One region of the Pantoea sp. S-LA4 genome, then DNA from elsewhere that is predicted to be linked to it. Evidence: predicted binding sites of a transcription regulator. Region 1 holds the regulator's gene; each other region holds the start of a gene.
The links. The regulator ArgR, encoded in region 1, controls arginine synthesis, uptake and breakdown. The targets are predictions, from matches to a motif close to ANTGAATAAAAATACANT.
Positions count from the first base shown of each region.

Region 2: the regulator ArgR is predicted to act here: its motif matches at 2,754-2,771, upstream of argF (ornithine carbamoyltransferase).
Region 3: the regulator ArgR is predicted to act here: its motif matches at 2,225-2,242, upstream of argC (N-acetyl-gamma-glutamyl-phosphate reductase).

Region 1 is NZ_JBTLRC010000002.1:3,307,978-3,314,106, forward strand. It holds gene mscM (miniconductance mechanosensitive channel MscM) at 1-2,187, shown strand, start outside; gene mdh (malate dehydrogenase) at 2,235-3,173, opposite strand; gene argR (transcriptional regulator ArgR) at 3,605-4,075, shown strand; gene yhcN (peroxide/acid stress response protein YhcN) at 4,565-4,828, shown strand; gene ACX3P5_RS16355 (YdgH/BhsA/McbA-like domain containing protein) at 4,923-5,195, shown strand; gene yhcN (peroxide/acid stress response protein YhcN) at 5,293-5,556, shown strand; gene ACX3P5_RS16365 (barstar family protein) at 5,610-5,879, opposite strand; gene ACX3P5_RS16370 (NAD-dependent succinate-semialdehyde dehydrogenase) at 5,935-6,129, opposite strand, start outside.
Region 2 is NZ_JBTLRC010000002.1:253,305-259,433, reverse strand. It holds gene ACX3P5_RS02075 (valine--tRNA ligase) at 1-751, shown strand, start outside; gene ACX3P5_RS02070 (GNAT family N-acetyltransferase) at 828-1,340, shown strand; gene miaE (tRNA isopentenyl-2-thiomethyl-A-37 hydroxylase MiaE) at 1,395-2,156, opposite strand; gene rraB (ribonuclease E inhibitor RraB) at 2,214-2,633, opposite strand; gene argF (ornithine carbamoyltransferase) at 2,794-3,801, shown strand; gene pyrB (aspartate carbamoyltransferase) at 4,102-5,037, shown strand; gene pyrI (aspartate carbamoyltransferase regulatory subunit) at 5,050-5,514, shown strand; gene ridA (2-iminobutanoate/2-iminopropanoate deaminase) at 5,587-5,973, shown strand; gene lplT (lysophospholipid transporter LplT) at 6,030-6,129, opposite strand, start outside.
Region 3 is NZ_JBTLRC010000002.1:3,665,349-3,671,477, reverse strand. It holds gene ppc (phosphoenolpyruvate carboxylase) at 1-674, opposite strand, end outside; gene argE (acetylornithine deacetylase) at 1,030-2,178, opposite strand; gene argC (N-acetyl-gamma-glutamyl-phosphate reductase) at 2,346-3,350, shown strand; gene argB (acetylglutamate kinase) at 3,365-4,141, shown strand; gene ACX3P5_RS18110 (argininosuccinate synthase) at 4,166-5,383, shown strand; gene argH (argininosuccinate lyase) at 5,473-6,129, shown strand, end outside.

The sequences.
Region 1 (6,129 bases):
GATGCCCAGCTGCGGACCCAGCGCGAACTGCTTAATTCCCTGATCTCCGGCTGCGACACCCTGATCCTGGAGATCACCAAGCTGAAGGTCGGCAACACGCAGTTGCAGGATGCGCTGACCGAAGTAAAAGATGCCACCCACCGTTATCTGTTCTGGACCGCCGACGTCAGCCCGATCGGCCTGAGTTACCCGCTGGATCTGGCTAAGGATCTGTCACGCCTGCTGTCGCTGGATACACTGGGTCAGCTCGGCAAAGCGATGGCAATGATGTTTACCAGCCGCAACACCGTGCTGCCGATCATTGGCGCCCTGCTGCTGGTCGGTTTCAGCATCAGTTCGCGTCGTCACTTCAACGCCTTCCTTGAACGCTCCGCCAGTAAAGTCGGCAAGGTCACTCAGGACCGCTTCCGGCTCACCATTCGTACCGTATTCTGGTCGATACTGGTGGCGCTGCCGCTGCCGGTGTTGTGGGGCACGCTGGGTTATGGTCTGCAGAACGCCTGGCCCTACCCGATTGCCGTCGCCATCGGCGATGGTATTACCGCCACGCTGCCGCTGCTGTGGGCCTTTATGATCAGCGCCACCTTTGCCCGCTCCAACGGCCTGTTCATCGTCCATTTCCGCTGGCCGCAGAACCGCGTGGCGCGCGCTATGCGCTACTACTCGCTGAGCATCGGTCTGATTGTGCCGCTGATCATGCTGTTAATCGCCTTTGGTAATCTGGAAGATCGTCAGTTCTCTTCGTCACTGGGACGCCTCTGTTTCATTCTGATTTGTGGCGCGATCAGCATCGTTACCGTCAGCCTGAAACGCGCCGGGATTCCGCTCTATCTGGATAAAGAGGGAAATGGCGACAACATGATCAACCGTATGCTGTGGAACCTGATGATCGCGATGCCGCTGATGGCGGCGCTCGCCTCAGCAATCGGTTATCTGGCAACGGCGCAGGCCTTGCTGGCCCGGCTGGAAACCTCGGTTGCCATCTGGTTCCTGCTGCTGGTGATCTATCACATTATCCGCCGCTGGATGCTGATTCAGCGGCGCCGTCTTGGCTTTGACCGCGCCCGTCAGCGCCGCGCTGATATGCTGGCGAACCGGGCGCGCAGTGAAGAAGAGAAAGAACAAGGCGCACAGAATACCGACGCGATTGAGATTGAAGAGCCGGTGATCGATCTTGACGCTATCAGTGCGCAGTCACTGCGGCTGGTGCGCTCAATTCTGACGCTGATTGCGCTGGTTTCGGTGATTGTGCTGTGGTCGGAAATTCACTCCGCTTTTGGCTTCCTGGAGAATATTCCGCTGTGGGACGTCAACACCTCGGTGCAGGGCGTGGAGTCTATCCAGCCGATTACCCTGGGTTCGGTGCTGATCGCCATTCTGGTGTTTATTATCACCACCCAGCTGGTGCGCAATATGCCCGCTCTGCTGGAACTGGCGCTGCTGCAGCACCTTAATCTGACGCCCGGTACCGGCTATGCCATCACCACGCTGACCAAATACCTGCTGTTGCTGATTGGCGGATTGATTGGTTTCTCGCTGATCGGTATTGAGTGGTCGAAATTACAGTGGCTGGTGGCCGCACTCGGTGTCGGGCTCGGTTTTGGCTTGCAGGAAATTTTTGCCAACTTTATCTCGGGTCTGATCATTCTGTTTGAAAAACCGATCCGCATTGGCGACACGGTCACGATTCGCGACCTGACCGGCAGCATTACCCGCATCAATACCCGCGCCACCACGATCACTGACTGGGACCGCAAAGAGATTATTGTGCCGAACAAAGCCTTTATCACCGAGCAGTTCGTTAACTGGTCGCTGTCCGATTCGGTGACGCGTGTGGTGCTGACCATTCCTGCACCGGCGAAAGTCAGCAGCGAACAGGTGACAACCATCCTGAAACAGGCGGCTGAACGTTGCAGCTATGTGCTGGATACGCCGCCACCTGAAGTGTTCCTGGTCGATTTACAGCAGGGCATTCAGCTGTTTGAACTGCGTGTACATGCGGCTGAGATGGGGCATCGTATGCCGCTGCGTCATGAGCTGCATCAGCTGATCCTCAGCGGATTCGAGCAGCACGGTATCGAGATGCCGTTCCCGCCGTTCCAGATGCGGATGGAGATGCTGGGCAAGAAGCTGCCAGCCAGCAACGGTACGCCCGCGGCACGCGCTTATAAATCTGGCGGCCTGTAAACGACAACGCCCGGCTAAGCCGGGCGTTGTTGGGTCAGGGCGATGATTTACTGCTTCACAAATTCTTCGCCTTGGGCGATATCTTTCTTCAGCGTATCCAGCATCCCGGTCAACGCCTGCTGTTCGAAAGCACTCAGCGTGCCAATCGGCTGACGCTCGGCAATGCCGTTTTTACCCAGCAGCAGCGGCTGAGAGAAGAAACGCGCATATTCGCCATCCCCTTCTACATAAGCACACTCCACCACATTGGCCTCACCGTTAAGCGCACGCACCAGCGATAAACCGAAACGCGCGGCAGCCTGACCCATCGACAGCGTGGCAGAACCGCCACCCGCTTTGGCTTCAACCACTTCCGTCCCGGCGTTCTGGATGCGTTTGGTGAGATCCGCCACTTCCTGTTCGCTGAAGCTGACGCCTGACACCTGCGACAGCAGAGGCAGAATGGTCACGCCGGAATGACCGCCGATAACCGGTACCTCAACCTCGCCAGGTTGCTTACCTTTTAACGCGGCCACAAAGGTATTGGCGCGGATGATATCCAGCGTGGTGACGCCAAACAGGCGGTTTTTGTCGTAGACGCCATGTTTTTTCAGCACCTCCGCCGCAATCGCCACCGTGGTATTGACCGGGTTAGTGATCACCCCGATTAAGGCTTTGGGTGCCGTCGTCGCCACCTGATCAATCAGATTGCGCACAATGCCGGCATTCACGTTGAACAGGTCGGCGCGATCCATACCAGGCTTACGCGCTACACCAGCAGAGATCAGTACCACATCGGCACCCTGCAAGGCGGGCGTGGCGTCTTCTCCACTAAATCCCTTGATAGCGACCGCCGTCGGAATATGGCTGAGATCGACGGCAACACCCGGCGTCACCGGTGCGATGTCATACAGTGAAAGTTCTGAACCTGCAGGAAGCTGGGTTTTGAGCAGAAGTGCGAGCGCCTGGCCTATGCCGCCAGCGGCACCGAGAACGGCAACTTTCATTCTTAACTCCTTATTAAGGTGGGGCAGAGATGGGCCGAAATTCTATCTGTGTCAGACCTTAATCAACTGCTCAGGCGATGATAAATATCCGCTGTTAATTCTACGTGTTTTCACACTTAATCGCCGGATTCAAAAGTTACTTATCATCTTCATACCTGAATGACCGACAACTGTGCCGTCGTCAGACAGAGAACGGCTACGTGCGTTTTCTGTTACTACACCACCAATAATATAACAACTTTGCAACCTTCGCCTTCCAGCGCTGTGACAGGGGTTTTGGTATGAGACGATTTCTTTGCTATTATCGCCGCCCGCTAGCCGCCCGAACCCTGCTCATCAATCAACCGATTGCATAAAAATGCATTTAAATGCATAATCACCACTCTGCCGCGGGCGGCTGCGCGGTTATTCCCTCTATTTATTGGTAACCTATGCGAAACCCATCGAAACAAGACGATCTGATCAAGGCTTTCAAGGCCTTATTAAAAGAAGAAAAATTCAGTTCCCAGGGCGAAATCGTTCAGGCGCTCCAGGATGAAGGCTTCGAGAACATCAACCAGTCAAAGGTTTCTCGTATGCTGACCAAATTTGGCGCGGTACGCACCCGCAATGCCAAAATGGAGATGGTTTACTGCTTACCTGCCGAACTTGGCGTGCCGACCACCACCAGCCCGTTAAAAAACCTGGTTCTGGACATCGATTACAACGATGCGCTGGTGGTGATTCATACCAGCCCGGGTGCCGCACAGCTGATTGCGCGCCTGCTCGACTCGCTGGGCAAATCAGAAGGCATCCTGGGCACCATCGCCGGGGATGACACCATTTTTATCACCCGCGCACGCGACTTCACGGTTAAGCAACTGCACGGTGCCATTCTTAACCTGTTTGAACAGGAACTCTGATAGCGGACCTGTTGACTGAGCATAATCGTGCCGGTCAACAGCCTGTTTTGCCCGCGCCTGCCACTTCTCCTGCCCTGTCCTGATTAAAATCAGTGCGTTAGCGTCATGCTTTGGTCGTTTTCTCTCGTCTGAATAATGGTCATACCTTTTGGTCTGCTTAACCTTTCGCGCTATTTTACACTGCTTTACATCACGACACTGGCGACATTACCCAGATCTGAATCAAAGTCCAGGCTGATCGACCACCTCTTTTCGCACAAAAAGATAAAGTGATTTATCCCGCTGTTTTTGCAGCAAAAAGGGCTGAAAAGGTCATTTTTCAGCCGGTTTTTATAACGCTGGGTTATTAAAAGTAGCCATAAGGATAAAGAATCACAAAAAAACATTATTAGCGGAGTATTAATTTCTTCCGTTATTAGTTCTATACTTCTTTTCGTGATGCAAATCACACCAACTAAAAAGATAAAAATTGACGACGAGGAAAAATACATGAACGTAAAAACTACCATCGCTACGCTGAGCATTCTCTCTGCTCTTTCTTTTGGTGCTGTGGCAGCAGAATCTGTCACCGCAGCGCAGGCACAGGATCTGCAACCCGCAGGTACCGTCAGCGTCAGTGGCGTTGCAGGCTCACCGATGGAAATTAACCAGCAGCTGAGTGATAAAGCCGATCAGCAGGGCGCAAAAGCCTATCGCGTGATCGAGGCGTACAACAACGGCAACTATCACGCCACTGCCCGTTTGTACAACTAAGCCCAGCGTCATCAGATATCGCCCCGAACCCTCTTTTTGACGCGCGGTTATGCGCCTCGGTGGGTTCAGGCAAACAATTTCAGGAGAGTTAATCATGAAAAAGACATTCGCTATTGCCGTACTGAGTCTGGCTTCCGTGTTCTCAATGGGTGCCAGCGCAGCCAGCCTGGTATCGAATCAGCAGGCACAGAGCCAGAATCTGCAACCGATGAACCAGACTATCAGCGTCAGCGGCCGTGACGGCGATCAGACCAATATCCGTCAGGTTCTGTCTGAGAAAGCCGATGCGCAGGGTGCCAGCCACTATCGCATCATCGAAAACAACCAGGATGACACCTACCACGTCACCGCTGAGCTGTATAAATAATTAACCGTCACGTCGCCCTGAACGGCGCCGGACCCGTATCGACGACCCGCTTCTTTCTTTTCACCGCAGGTTGTTGAACGTAATGAGGAGACGAACAATGAAAATCAAAACAACCATCGCTACAGTCAGCCTGCTTTCCGTTATGGCGTTCGGCGCTTCTGCCGCACAGCTGGTAACCGGTGAACAGACACAAAACCTGCAGCCTGCGGGAACCGTCACCATCAGTGGTACAGCGGGGGCACCGATGGATTATCGTGCGGAGCTTTCTCAGAAAGCCGATGAGCAGGGTGCCAGCGCCTATAAAGTGATTGAGGCCCGTACCGGCGATAACTATCACTTCACCGCTCAGCTCTATAAGTAATTCCTCGTCAGATTTATGACGAACCCTTTGGCCCCGCTCGCCGGGGCCCTTTTTCATCTGACGTTAAAGTGCAGCTGACCTTCCAGCTCCTCTTCTGCTTCATCAAACAGCAAAATCAGCGCACCATAGCGTCGTCGCTGCCCTTTCCCCAGATTTACAAACTCAATCTCCAGCGGCATCGGCAACAGATCGCCGGTCACCACATCCCATAGTCCATCCAGATCGCAGATCCGCCGCTCTTCCAGCGCAAACCGCTCGCTGAACTGGCGAAAAAAATGTGCCTGATCGACTATCTCATTGAAATCAAAACGCTCGGTTTTCATGCTGACGGCTCCCATCCTCCGTCTGCGGGCGACCCGCGCCGCCCGTTCCTGACCGCTAGCCCAAACCGCCGAGATGCAGCGCTTTGATCTCCAGATACTCTTCCATACCCAGCACCGAACCTTCGCGCCCCAGTCCCGACTCTTTCACGCCACCAAACGGCGCGACTTCCGTCGACACGGCGCATTCGTTTATCCCGATCATGCCGCTTTCCAGCGCGGCAGAGACGCGGAACACCCGCTGCAGGTTCTG
Region 2 (6,129 bases), 3.1 Mb from region 1:
CCTGCTGTATGACTTCACCTGGAACCAGTTCTGTGACTGGTATCTGGAGCTGACCAAGCCGGTGATGAACAGCGGCAGTGAATCTGAACTGCGCGGCACCCGTCATACGCTGGTTAACGTGCTGGAAGGCTTGCTGCGTCTGGCGCACCCGATTATTCCGTTTATCACCGAAACCATCTGGCAGCGCGTGAAGGGGCTGAAAAACATCAGCGACGACACCATCATGCTGCAGCCTTTCCCGCACTACGATGCGGCGAAAGAAGATGCCGAAGCCAAAGCGGATATCGAGTGGATGAAACAGGCGATCGTCGCGGTGCGTAATATTCGTGCTGAGATGAACATTGCGCTGAGCAAACCGCTGGACGTGCTGCTGCGTGACTGCTCACCGGCCGCACTGCGTCGGGTGGAAGCGAACCGTAACTTCCTGTCGCGCCTGGCGCGTCTGGAAAGCCTGACCATTCTGCCAGCGGGCGAGAAAGGCCCGGTCTCGGTGACCAAGATCGTTGAAGGCGCAGAGTTGCTGATCCCGATGGCGGATCTGGTGGATAAAACCGCTGAGCTGGAGCGTCTGGCGAAAGAGCTGGTTAAGCTGGATGTGGAAATCGAGAAGATCGAGACCAAGCTGGCGAACGAAGGCTTTGTCTCCCGCGCTCCGGAAGCGGTCGTGGCGAAAGAGCGTGAACGCGTGGCCGAACTGCAACAATCAAAAGCAAAACTGATTGAACAGCAGGCGGTGATTGCGGCATTGTAAGCGTCGTAGCTGACAGCTTATTCATAAAGCCGGGCTTGCCCGGCTTTTTTATTGACCTCGTACAAATCCGGAAGAGATGATGACGACATCCACCACCACGCGCTTTGATTTTAAAGTGCGGCCGATTACTGCCGCCGACAATCCGCATATTGCCCAGGTAATCCGCGACGTTTCAGCGGAGTTCGGCCTGACGGCGGATAAGGGATACACCGTATCCGATCCGCAACTTGACCACCTGTTTGAGTTGTACAGCGCCGAACAGAGCGCCTACTGGATTATTGAGGCTGACGGCAAGGTGGTCGGCGGCGGCGGCGTAGCGCCACTGGCCTGCAGCGCGCCCGATATCTGCGAACTGCAGAAGATGTATTTCCTGCCTGCGGTACGCGGTCAGGGACTGGCGCGCGAGCTGGCGCTGCGGGCGCTGGATCATGCCCGTCAGCACGGTTTTCGTCGCTGCTACCTCGAAACCACGGCCAGCCTGACCAGAGCAATTAAGCTGTATGAATCGCTGGGCTTTGAGCATATCGACAGCGCCATGGGCTGTACCGGTCACGTTGACTGTGAAGTGCGAATGCTGAAAAACCTGTAACCGCTGCGGGCCACTGCACCGTCAGCCCAGTCTCTTTAGCTGTAACGCTGCGGTTCAGAAAGCCGGTACGCCACTGTGAAAACGTAATTCGCCGTCCGGCTCGCTGATCAATCGCGCTTCGGTTTCGCCAATCGCCCGTACCCGTGGCGCGATATCTTTCGCTGAGATCTGCGCCGCCAGGGTTAAATAGTCCTGATAGTGGCGCGCTTCTGAGCGCAGCAGTGAGATATAAAACTTCTCTAGCTCGCCATCCAGCCACGGCGCCAGCGCCGCAAACCGCTCGCAGGATCGCGCTTCAATGTAAGCACCGCAAATCAGCTTATCCACCAGCGTCTCCGGCTCATGGGTTGTCACTTCACGCAGCAGGGACTTCGCATAGCGGCTGGAGGTTATCTTCTGATAGACCAATCCGCGCGACTGCATAATTTCCCATACCTGATAGAAGTGATGCAGCTCTTCTTTAATCAGCAGCACCATCTTTTCCACCAGCTCATCCGCCCACGGCAGTTCATTGCGGACGATGATGCGTTTGGTGAGATTTTTATGGGCATTGATAAAGTCGCTGTCGCCATCTTCGCGGAAGATAAAATCTTCGTACGGTTTCAGCCAGCCGAGGATCGCCTCACCGCTGGGTTTGTCAGCCACATATTTACGGATCAGCCAGACCGCGGTCTGCGCGGCTTTCAGTTCGCACACCAGATGGTCGGTTAACAGCAGGGTCAGATTTTCCGGTTTACGCGCCTCATCAATCCAGGCTTGTGGCGTGCGGCAGTGCAGAAACTGATAAATGGGTTCAAGTAAGGGTGCGTAGTTCATGGTGTTAAAACAGGGCTGGAAAAGAAGAGAGGCGGAGAATTCCCCGCCCTGCGCGACTTAGTGGCGAATGCCATTATCATCTTCATCGTCGATGGCGTCTTCGTCATCTTCATCTTCGGCGTCCGGGTCTTCGAAGTAGGTGCCCCAGCCGTCGTAGTCGACATTGTATTTACCGATCAGGTTCACCAGTTGCTCAACCTGCACATCAATCAGCTCTGGCTTCAGCGCCGATTCACTGATGATGTCAACGCACATCACGGTCGTCCCATCTTCCAGCTCCAGCTCTTCCGGCTCGGTCACTTCATAACCCAGCTTGAAGGCGTCAACTGCGGCCTTTTCCAGTGAATCGAAGTTGTTGCACGAGAGATGATGCTCGATGGTATAAAGCGCATCGGGATCGCTGCCATCCTCCAGCAGCTCTTCAATGATCAGGCGCGTCTCTTCACGCTGCTCTTCCAATAATGCTTCATATGCCATAACGATGTCCTCTCTGAGTTCGGCAATAAACAATTATTTTCCCACACTGCCTGTCGCGCCACTACACAAAACGAAAAGTTTATTCTCGCCGGGGTTGAAAATGCATATTCATACGGTTAGATTGAATTTTAATTCATTTTTATGGTTACCGGAGTGTTGTATGAGTCAGCTGTATCAGCGCCATTTCCTCAGGCTACTGGATTTTACCCCGGCCGAAATTAATCACCTGCTTACCCTTGCTGCGGAATTAAAACGCGCGAAAAAAAGTGGCAGTGAAGTCCCGACCCTGAAAGGCAAAAACATCGCGCTCATCTTCGAAAAAGACTCGACCCGTACCCGATGCTCTTTCGAAGTTGCCGCTTACGATCAGGGTGCTAACGTCACTTATCTCGGTCCGAGCGGCAGCCAGATCGGGCATAAAGAGTCGATGCGCGACACCGCGCGGGTACTGGGCCGGATGTATGACGGTATCCAGTATCGCGGTTACGGCCAGGAGCTGGTGGAAACCCTGGCGGAGCACGCTGGCGTGCCGGTGTGGAATGGACTGACCACGGAGTTTCATCCGACACAGTTGCTGGCCGATCTGCTGACCATGCAGGAGCATCTGCCAGGCAAAACGCTCAGCCAGATGACGCTGGTTTACGTCGGCGATGCCCGCAATAACATGGGCAACACCATGCTGGAAGCGGCGGCGCTGGTCGGGCTGGATCTGCGTCTGGTGGCACCGCAGAGCTGCTGGCCAGAGGCGCAGCTGGTGGAGCAGTGTCGCGACGTGGCACAGCAGACCGGCGGCAAAATTACTCTCACCGATAACATTGCTGACGGCGTCAAAGGTGCAGACTTTATCTACACCGACGTCTGGGTGTCGATGGGCGAAGCCAAAGCGGTGTGGGAAGAGCGTATCGCCCTGCTGCGTGACTATCAGGTTAACCGGGCGATGCTCGATCTGACCGGCAATCCGCAGGTGAAATTCCTGCACTGTCTGCCCGCTTTCCATGACGATCAGACCACGCTGGGCCGGCAGATGGCGGAACAGTACGATCTGCCGAACGGCATGGAAGTGAGCAATGAGGTATTTGAGTCCCCGCACAGCATCGTGTTCGATCAGGCGGAAAACCGGATGCACACCATCAAAGCGGTGATGGTGGCGACGCTGGGTCAACGCTGATGCAGATTCCCGGCGTCTGCCTGTACCAGCCAGGCACGGCAGCCCAATCGCCCTGCTTCAGGGCCAGCGCAAACGGTTTCCTCGCGCACGATTTTCCCTTGCTGCCCGGCAGCGAATGGGTATAATGCGCCACAATTTGCCGGAGGAAATATGCTACAGCGCAGCGGACAATTTGACGCTCAATCACGCCTGACCGCAGGCGGCGCCGCTGTTTCTTTCGGTCATCGACCCGATCTTAAAAAAGCCCCTTAATCAGGGGCTTTTTTTTGTCCGCAATCCGGCCGCGCAGAGGAGAAAGCTATGGCTAACCCGCTATATCGCAAGCACATTATTTCGATCAACGACCTCAGCCGTGACGAGCTGGAACTGGTGCTGCATACCGCTGCACAGCTCAAAGCGCACCCGCAGCCGGAGCTGCTGAAGCATAACGTGATCGCCAGCTGCTTTTTTGAAGCCTCGACCCGCACCCGGTTGTCGTTTGAGACGGCGATTCATCGTCTCGGCGCATCGGTTGTGGGTTTTGCCGACGGCAGCAATACCTCGCTGGGCAAGAAAGGCGAAACCCTGGCCGACACCATCTCCGTGATCAGCACCTATGTTGATGCGATTGTGATGCGTCATCCGCAGGAGGGCGCGGCGCGGCTGGCAACGGAGTTCTCTGGCGGCATCCCGATTCTCAACGCCGGTGACGGAGCCAACCAGCATCCGACCCAGACGCTGCTCGATCTCTTCACCATTCAGGAGACCCAGAGTCGCCTGAACCAGCTCAATGTGGCGATGGTCGGCGACCTGAAATATGGCCGCACCGTGCACTCCCTGACACAGGCGCTGGCGAAGTTTGATGGCAACCGCTTCTTCTTTATCGCCCCCGATGCGCTGGCGATGCCGGCTTACATCACCGATATGCTGGATGAGAAAAACATCGCCTGGTCACGGCATGACAGCTTTGAAGAGGTGATGCCGCAGCTCGATATCCTCTACATGACGCGGGTACAGAAAGAGCGGCTCGATCCGTCGGAGTATGCCAACGTCAAAGCGCAGTTCATTCTGCGGGCCGCCGATCTGGCGACGGCGCGTGACAACATGAAGGTGCTGCATCCGCTGCCGCGCATCGACGAAATCACCACCGATGTCGATAAAACCCCCTACGCCTGGTACTTCCAGCAGGCCGGAAACGGCATCTACGCGCGTCAGGCTCTGCTGGCGCTGGTATTAAACAGCGAACCCGCCCTGTAAGGAGATCCTCAGATGACACACGACAACAAATTGCAGGTCGAAGCGATCAAGCGCGGCACGGTAATCGACCATATCCCGGCCCAGGTCGGATTCAAACTGCTCTCCCTGTTCCGTCTGACCGAGACCGATCAGCGCATCACCATCGGCCTGAATCTGCCGTCAGGCGAGATGGGCCGCAAAGATCTGATCAAGATTGAAAACACCTTTCTGACCGACGACCAGGTCAACCAACTGGCGGTCTATGCGCCCCATGCTACGGTCAACCGCATCGACGATTACGAAGTGGTGGCGAAGATCGCCCCGACGCTGCCGGAGCACGTTGAGCGGGTGCTGACCTGCCCGAACAGCAACTGCATCAGCCGCAGCGAACCGGTCTTCTCCAGTTTTGCGGTAAAGCAGCGCGCCGATGATGTTCATCTGAAGTGCAAATATTGTGAAAAAGAGTTCGCGCGCCATGTGGTGTTGGGTCACTGGTAATCGTTCCGGCCGACCCTATAATGGTCAGCACCGGCGGGCTCACCGCCCTACTGCCTTATTCAAGGAGCAATAATGTCTCGTGAAATCAGTACTGAAAAAGCCCCTGCCGCCATCGGCCCCTATGTTCAGGGCGTCGATCTCGGCAGCATGATCATCACCTCCGGTCAGATCCCGGTTGATCCGGCCACCGGCATGGTCGCCGATGACGTGACCGCCCAGGCGCGTCAGTCGCTGGAAAACGTGAAGGCGATTGTGGAAGCGGCTGGCCTGAAGGTCGGCGATATCGTGAAAACCACGGTATTCGTTAAGGATCTGAACGATTTCGCCACGGTGAATGCAGCCTATGAGGCATTCTTCACCGAGCATCAGGCGGCATTCCCGGCCCGTTCCTGTGTTGAAGTGGCGCGCCTGCCAAAAGATGTGAAGATTGAAATTGAGGCGATTGCCATTCGTCGCTGAGTTACGACGGATGCGTAGCCGCCTCGCTGCCTGACGCTGGCAGCAGGCGGCCAGCCTTAGCGTTTAGCCGGTCGCCACAGCCACAGCAGGGCGATGGCCAGCGCAAACAGCACGCCAAACCCGATGCCGGTAGCGACCGCTGGCGCACCGGCTTTA
Region 3 (6,129 bases), 360 kb from region 1:
TTCAGCTCGCGCAGAAAGGCGGGTACGCCTTCCCATAAGCTGTTCTCGACCACCGCAAAGCCCCATTTGGCTTCATCGATCGGCGTCGGGCGATATTTGCGGATCTCGTCGGTGTGCCAGGCCTGCGCCACCAGCTGGCGCAGACGGCGCATAATCTGGTTACGCTCGTAGTCGGAAATGTCGCTGTGATCGAGCTGTTTCAGACAGCTGTTCACTTCTACCAGTTTGTGAATCAGCGTGCGGCGGGTGATTTCGGTCGGGTGCGCGGTCAGCACCAGCTCCAGCGACAGCGACTCAATCGCCTCGCGGATAGCGCTTTCGCTGATGTCACTCTGCTGCTTCAGGGTCTCAAAGGTCTTTTTCAGCAGTTCGGGATGATTGGCGCCTTCACCGCTGTGCGAAATGGTCTGGTACTGCTCAGCCACGTTGGTGAGGTTAAGGAACTGGCTAAACGCGCGGGCTACCGGCAATAACTCATCATTGGAGAGGTTTTGCAGCGTATTAAGCAGTTCCTTACGATGAGTGTCATTACCTGCACGGGATGACTTGGAGAGCTTACGGATGGTTTCCACCCGGTCGAGAATGTTCTCACCCAGCGCATCCTTAATCGTATCCCCGAGCAGTTTGCCGAGCATACTGACATTACTTCGCATTGCGGAATATTGTTCGTTCATTGGACCCTGACACCCTTATCGTCTTGAAAAACTTCTACACCCGACCCTTTTCAGGCAGCAGAAAAAGCAGCAACTTTATCTTCCCGGTCATCTACGGGGAATGTGCTCAGTTGCCGCCTGTCTGCAATCTGAAAATATCTGGATAGTCACCCGGTGGGCATAACATCGTCTTTTATCTAGCCACGTAATGCTGCGTACGTCAAATGAGTTAAAGTGGGGCGAACGTGTGGCTAACTGTCCGAAATTCATGGAATTTATCAGGAGCGGAGCGGGATAAGTTATTCTTATTGTTAAATGCCGCAGAATGACAGGGCATTTTACCGTTATCGCAGTGAAATGCCCCATTTATTGTTAATCAGTGACAAAAATGCTGCACAACCTGACTGATAAGCGCCCGTGTCGGCTTAATAAATGCGGTATCAATAAATTCGTCTGGCTGATGCGCCTGATTAATGGAGCCTGGCCCCAGTACCAGCGTCGGGCAGAGCTGCTGAATAAACGGTGCTTCGGTGCAGTAGTTCACCACTTCGGTTGGCGTGCCCAGCAGTTTTTCCACCACGCTGACCAGTTCATGGTTCGCCGGACATTCATAACCCGGAATAGGCGGATGCAGCTCGGCGACCGTTACACGACCAGGCCAGCGCGCGCTGACCGGCGCCAGTGCCTCGTTCAGCAGCCCATCCAGATCGCTGAGTGATAAGCCCGGCAAAGGTCGGATATCCATATGCAGTTCACAGCAGGCGCAGATACGGTTAGCCGCATCGCCGCCGTGGATATGCCCGAAGTTCATGGTGGGATAGGGAATCGCGAAGCCGTCGTGGTGGTAACGCTCCTGCAGCGTATGGCGCAGCTGCATCAGATGGGTGATCGATTCATGCATCAGTTCAATGGCGTTAACGCCGCGCGCCGGATCGCTGGAGTGGCCCGACTTGCCTTCAATGCGGATCACGTTCGACAGGTGCCCTTTGTGCGCCCGAACCGGCTTTAGGGAGGTCGGCTCGCCAATGATGGCGCAGTCCGGACGCAGCTGGGTCGATTCAGAAAAATATTTCGCGCCGGCCATGGTGGTCTCTTCATCGGCGGTGGCAAGGATATAGAGCGGTTTGCTCAGCGTCGTCACATCCACATCGCGCAGCGTGTCGAGAATAAAGGCGAAGAAGCCTTTCATGTCTGCTGTGCCCAGCCCGTAGAGCTTGTTGTCGTGTTCGGTCAGGGTGAATGGATCGCGGGTCCAGCGACCATCGTCGAACGGAACGGTATCCGTATGACCGGCTAACAGCAGGCCGCCTGCGCCGCTGCCGGTTCGGGCCAGCATATTAAATTTATTGCGGGTACCGGGAACCGGCTGCACTTCAACGCTGAAGCCGAGGTCACGAAACCAGCCAGCCAGCAAATTGATTAAAGTTTCATTACTCTGGTCCAGTGCGGCATCGGTTGCGCTGATCGACGGTGTGGCGATCAACTGGCGGTAGAGTTCGATAAAAGGCGGTAATTTTGTCTTCACTGTTGACGGTCCTTGAGTTAGGATGTATCAATATTCATGCATTAATAGTGAATAAAAATACATTAACGTCGTCTGCATGTGAACCAGAAATCGCTGCAAACGGCATTGTGGGCAACGGGGCAAGGCCGCGACCCGGAACGTGTGACTGTAAAAAGGGTTACAGCCTGATGTTGAATACGCTGATCGTGGGTGCCAGTGGTTACGCTGGCGTAGAGCTCGCCACCTTCCTGAATCGCCATCCAGATATCAACATAACCGCTTTAGCGGTTTCGGCGCAAAGTCCTGATGCGGGTAAGCGCTTGTCCGATCTGCATCCTCAGCTGAAAGGCGTGGTGGATCTGCCGCTGCAGCCGCTGAGCCATGCGTCGGAATGGGCAGATAAAGTGGATGTGGTATTCCTGGCTACGGCCCATGAAGTCAGCCACGATCTGGCTCCGGAATTTCTCAAGGCCGGTTGTGTGGTCTTTGACCTGTCCGGCGCCTTCCGCGTCAATGATCCTGCGTTTTATACCCGCTTCTACGGCTTCACCCATCAGCATGGCGACTGGCTGGATAAAGCGGTGTATGGCCTGGCGGAATATCAGCATCAGCAGATCAAACAGGCGCAGCTGGTGGCGGTACCGGGTTGTTACCCGACCGCGGCTCAGCTGGCACTGAAACCGCTGGTGGATGCCGGGCTGCTAAACGAGGCACAGTGGCCGGTGATCAACGCCACCAGCGGCGTGAGTGGCGCAGGGCGTAAAGCCAGCGTCGGCACCAGCTTCTGCGAAGTCAGCCTGCAGCCTTACGGCTTGTTCAATCATCGTCATCACCCGGAAATCGTCGCCCATCTCGGCACGCCGGTAATTTTCACGCCTCATCTGGGCAACTTCTCGCGCGGCATTCTGGCGACCATTACCTGCCGGTTAAATCCGGGCGTGAGCCGCGAGGATGTGGCGGCAGTATTCCAGCGCGCCTACCACGATAAGCCTCTGGTCCGGCTCTACGAGCAGGGTGTGCCGGCACTGAAAGCGGTGGTCGGTCTGCCATATTGCGATATCGGTTTTGAGCTACAGGGCGAGCACCTGATCGTGGTGGCAGCCGAAGATAACCTGCTGAAAGGCGCCGCATCGCAGGCCGTACAGTGTCTGAATATTCGCTTCGGCTTTCCGGAAACCACGTCACTGACTTAACGGACGAGTAAACCATGACCAATCCATTGATTATCAAGCTGGGCGGTGTGCTGTTAGACAGCGAAGAAGCGCTGGCCCGTCTGTTTGATGCGCTGCTGACCTACCGCAGCGCCCATCAGCGCCCGCTGATTATTGTCCACGGTGGCGGTTGCCTGGTGGATGAACTGATGAAAAAGCTGGCGTTGCCGGTGAAGAAAAAGAATGGCCTGCGCGTCACACCGGCCGATCAGATCGACATTATTACCGGTGCGCTGGCGGGAACCGCCAATAAAACGCTGCTGGCGTGGGCGAAAAAAACCGGCATCAACGCGGTGGGGCTCTGTCTGGGCGATGCCGGCATGGTCAACGTTACCCCGTTTGATGAAGAACTGGGCCACGTAGGTCACGCCATGCCGGGTAATCCGGCGCTGATGAACACGCTGCTGGCGGCGGGCTATATGCCGGTGGTCAGTTCTATCGGTATCACCGATGATGGCGAACTGATGAACGTCAACGCTGACCAGGCGGCGACGGCGCTGGCCTCCACTCTTGGCGCGGATTTAGTCCTGCTCTCCGACGTCAGCGGTATCCTCGACGGCAAAGGCCAGCGTATCGAAGAGATGACCGCCGACAAAGCGGAACAACTGATTACCCAGGGCATCATTACCGACGGCATGATTGTGAAGGTTCACGCTGCGCTCGATGCGGCGCGTACGCTGGGCCGACCGGTGGATATCGCCAGCTGGCGTCATGCCGAGCGGCTGCCTGACCTGTTTAACGGCGTGCCGATTGGCACCCGGATTCTCGCTTAACGACTCTGATTCAAGGATTACGAAATGCAAACGCAAGGCATCAAAAAAATCGTTCTGGCTTACTCCGGTGGTCTTGATACGTCGGCCATCATTCCGTGGCTGAAAGAGAACTACGGCGGCTGTGAGGTGGTGGCGTTTGTGGCCGATATCGGTCAGGAGCGCAGCGATCTGGAAGGCGTAGAGAAGAAAGCGCTGCAGTCTGGTGCTTCTGAGTGCCACGTGGTTGATCTGCGTGAAGAGTTCATCAGCGATTACGTTTATCCGGTCCTGCAGACCGGCGCATTATACGAAGGCACCTACCTGCTGGGCACCTCAATGGCGCGTCCTATCATCGCCAAAGCGCAGGTTGAACTGGCGCTGAAAGTGGGCGCGGATGCACTGTGTCATGGCGCAACCGGTAAAGGTAACGACCAGGTGCGTTTCGAAACCACCTATACCGCGCTGGCTCCGCAGCTGAAAGTGGTCGCGCCGTGGCGTGAATGGAACCTGCGTTCGCGTGAAGCGCTGCTGGACTACCTGAAAGAGCGCAACATCCCGACCACCGCGTCGCTGGAAAAAATCTACAGCCGTGATGAAAACGCCTGGCACATCTCCACCGAAGGCGGCGTGCTGGAAAGTCCGGCCAATGCTCCGAATAAAGATTGCTGGGTCTGGACCGTCGATCCTTTAGAGGCGCCGGATCAGCCAGAAGAAGTGACGGTGACCGTTGAGAAAGGTCGGGTCGTGGCCGTGAACGGCGAAAAACTGAGCCCGTTCCAGTGTCTGGAAAAACTCAATGTAATCGGCGCGAAGCATGGTGTGGGTCGGATCGATATCGTCGAAAACCGTCTGGTCGGCATCAAATCCCGTGGCTGTTATGAAACCCCAGGCGGCACCATCATGGTTAACGCGCTGCGTGCGGTTGAGCAGCTGGTACTGGATCGCGATAGCTTTAAATGGCGTGAACAGCTGGGTCAGGAGATGTCTTACGTGGTCTACGACGGTCGCTGGTTCGCACCGCTGCGTAAGTCAATTCAGGCGGCGGCAGAATCACTGGCCGAAGAGGTGAATGGCGAAGTGGTCCTGCAGCTCTACAAGGGTCAGGCAACGGCGACGCAGAAGCGTTCACCTAACAGCCTCTACTCTGAAGAGTTCGCGACCTTTGGCGAAGACGAAGTCTACGACCACCGTCACGCTGGCGGCTTTATCCGTCTGTTCTCACTCTCTTCGCGCATCCGCGCCCTGAACGAGCAGAAGAAGTAATCTTCAGGCGAGGTGCGCCTCGCCTCACCGTTTGAGCTCAGGGGCGGCATTTATGCCGCCCTTTGTTTAATGATTTAAAGGAGTTTCCCATGGCACTTTGGGGTGGACGGTTTACCCAGGCAGCAGATCAACGTTTCAAACAGTTCAACGATTCGCTGCGCTTCGATTACCGCCTGGCGGAGCAGGACATCATTGGCTCGGTCGCCTGGTCCAAAGCGCTGGTGACGGTCAATGTCCTGACACAGGATGAACAGCAGCAGCTGGAAGCGGCACTGAATGACTTGCTGGCCTCGGTGCGCGCCAATCCTGAGCAGATTTTGCAGAGCGACGCCGAAGATATCCATAGCTGGGTTGAAGGTCAGCTGATCGACAAAGTGGGATCGCTGGGAAAAAAACTGCATACCGGACGTAGCCGTAACGATCAGGTCGCCACCGATCTGAAGCTGTGGTGCAAAATGCAGGTCGAGGCGCTGCTGGGCGCCACGCGTGAGCTACAGCAGGCGCTGGTAGTGACCGCTGAAGCTAACCAGGATGCGGTGATGCCGGGCTACACGCACTTGCAGCGGGCGCAGCCGGTGACATTTGCGCACTGGTGCCTGGCCTATGTGGAAATGCTGGCGCGGGATGAAAGTCGCCTGCAGGATACCCTGAAACGGCTGGACGTCAGCCCGCTGGGCTGTGGCGCGCTGGCCGGTACGGCGTATGAAATTGATCGTCAGCAACTGGCGGGCTGGCTGGGCTTTGCT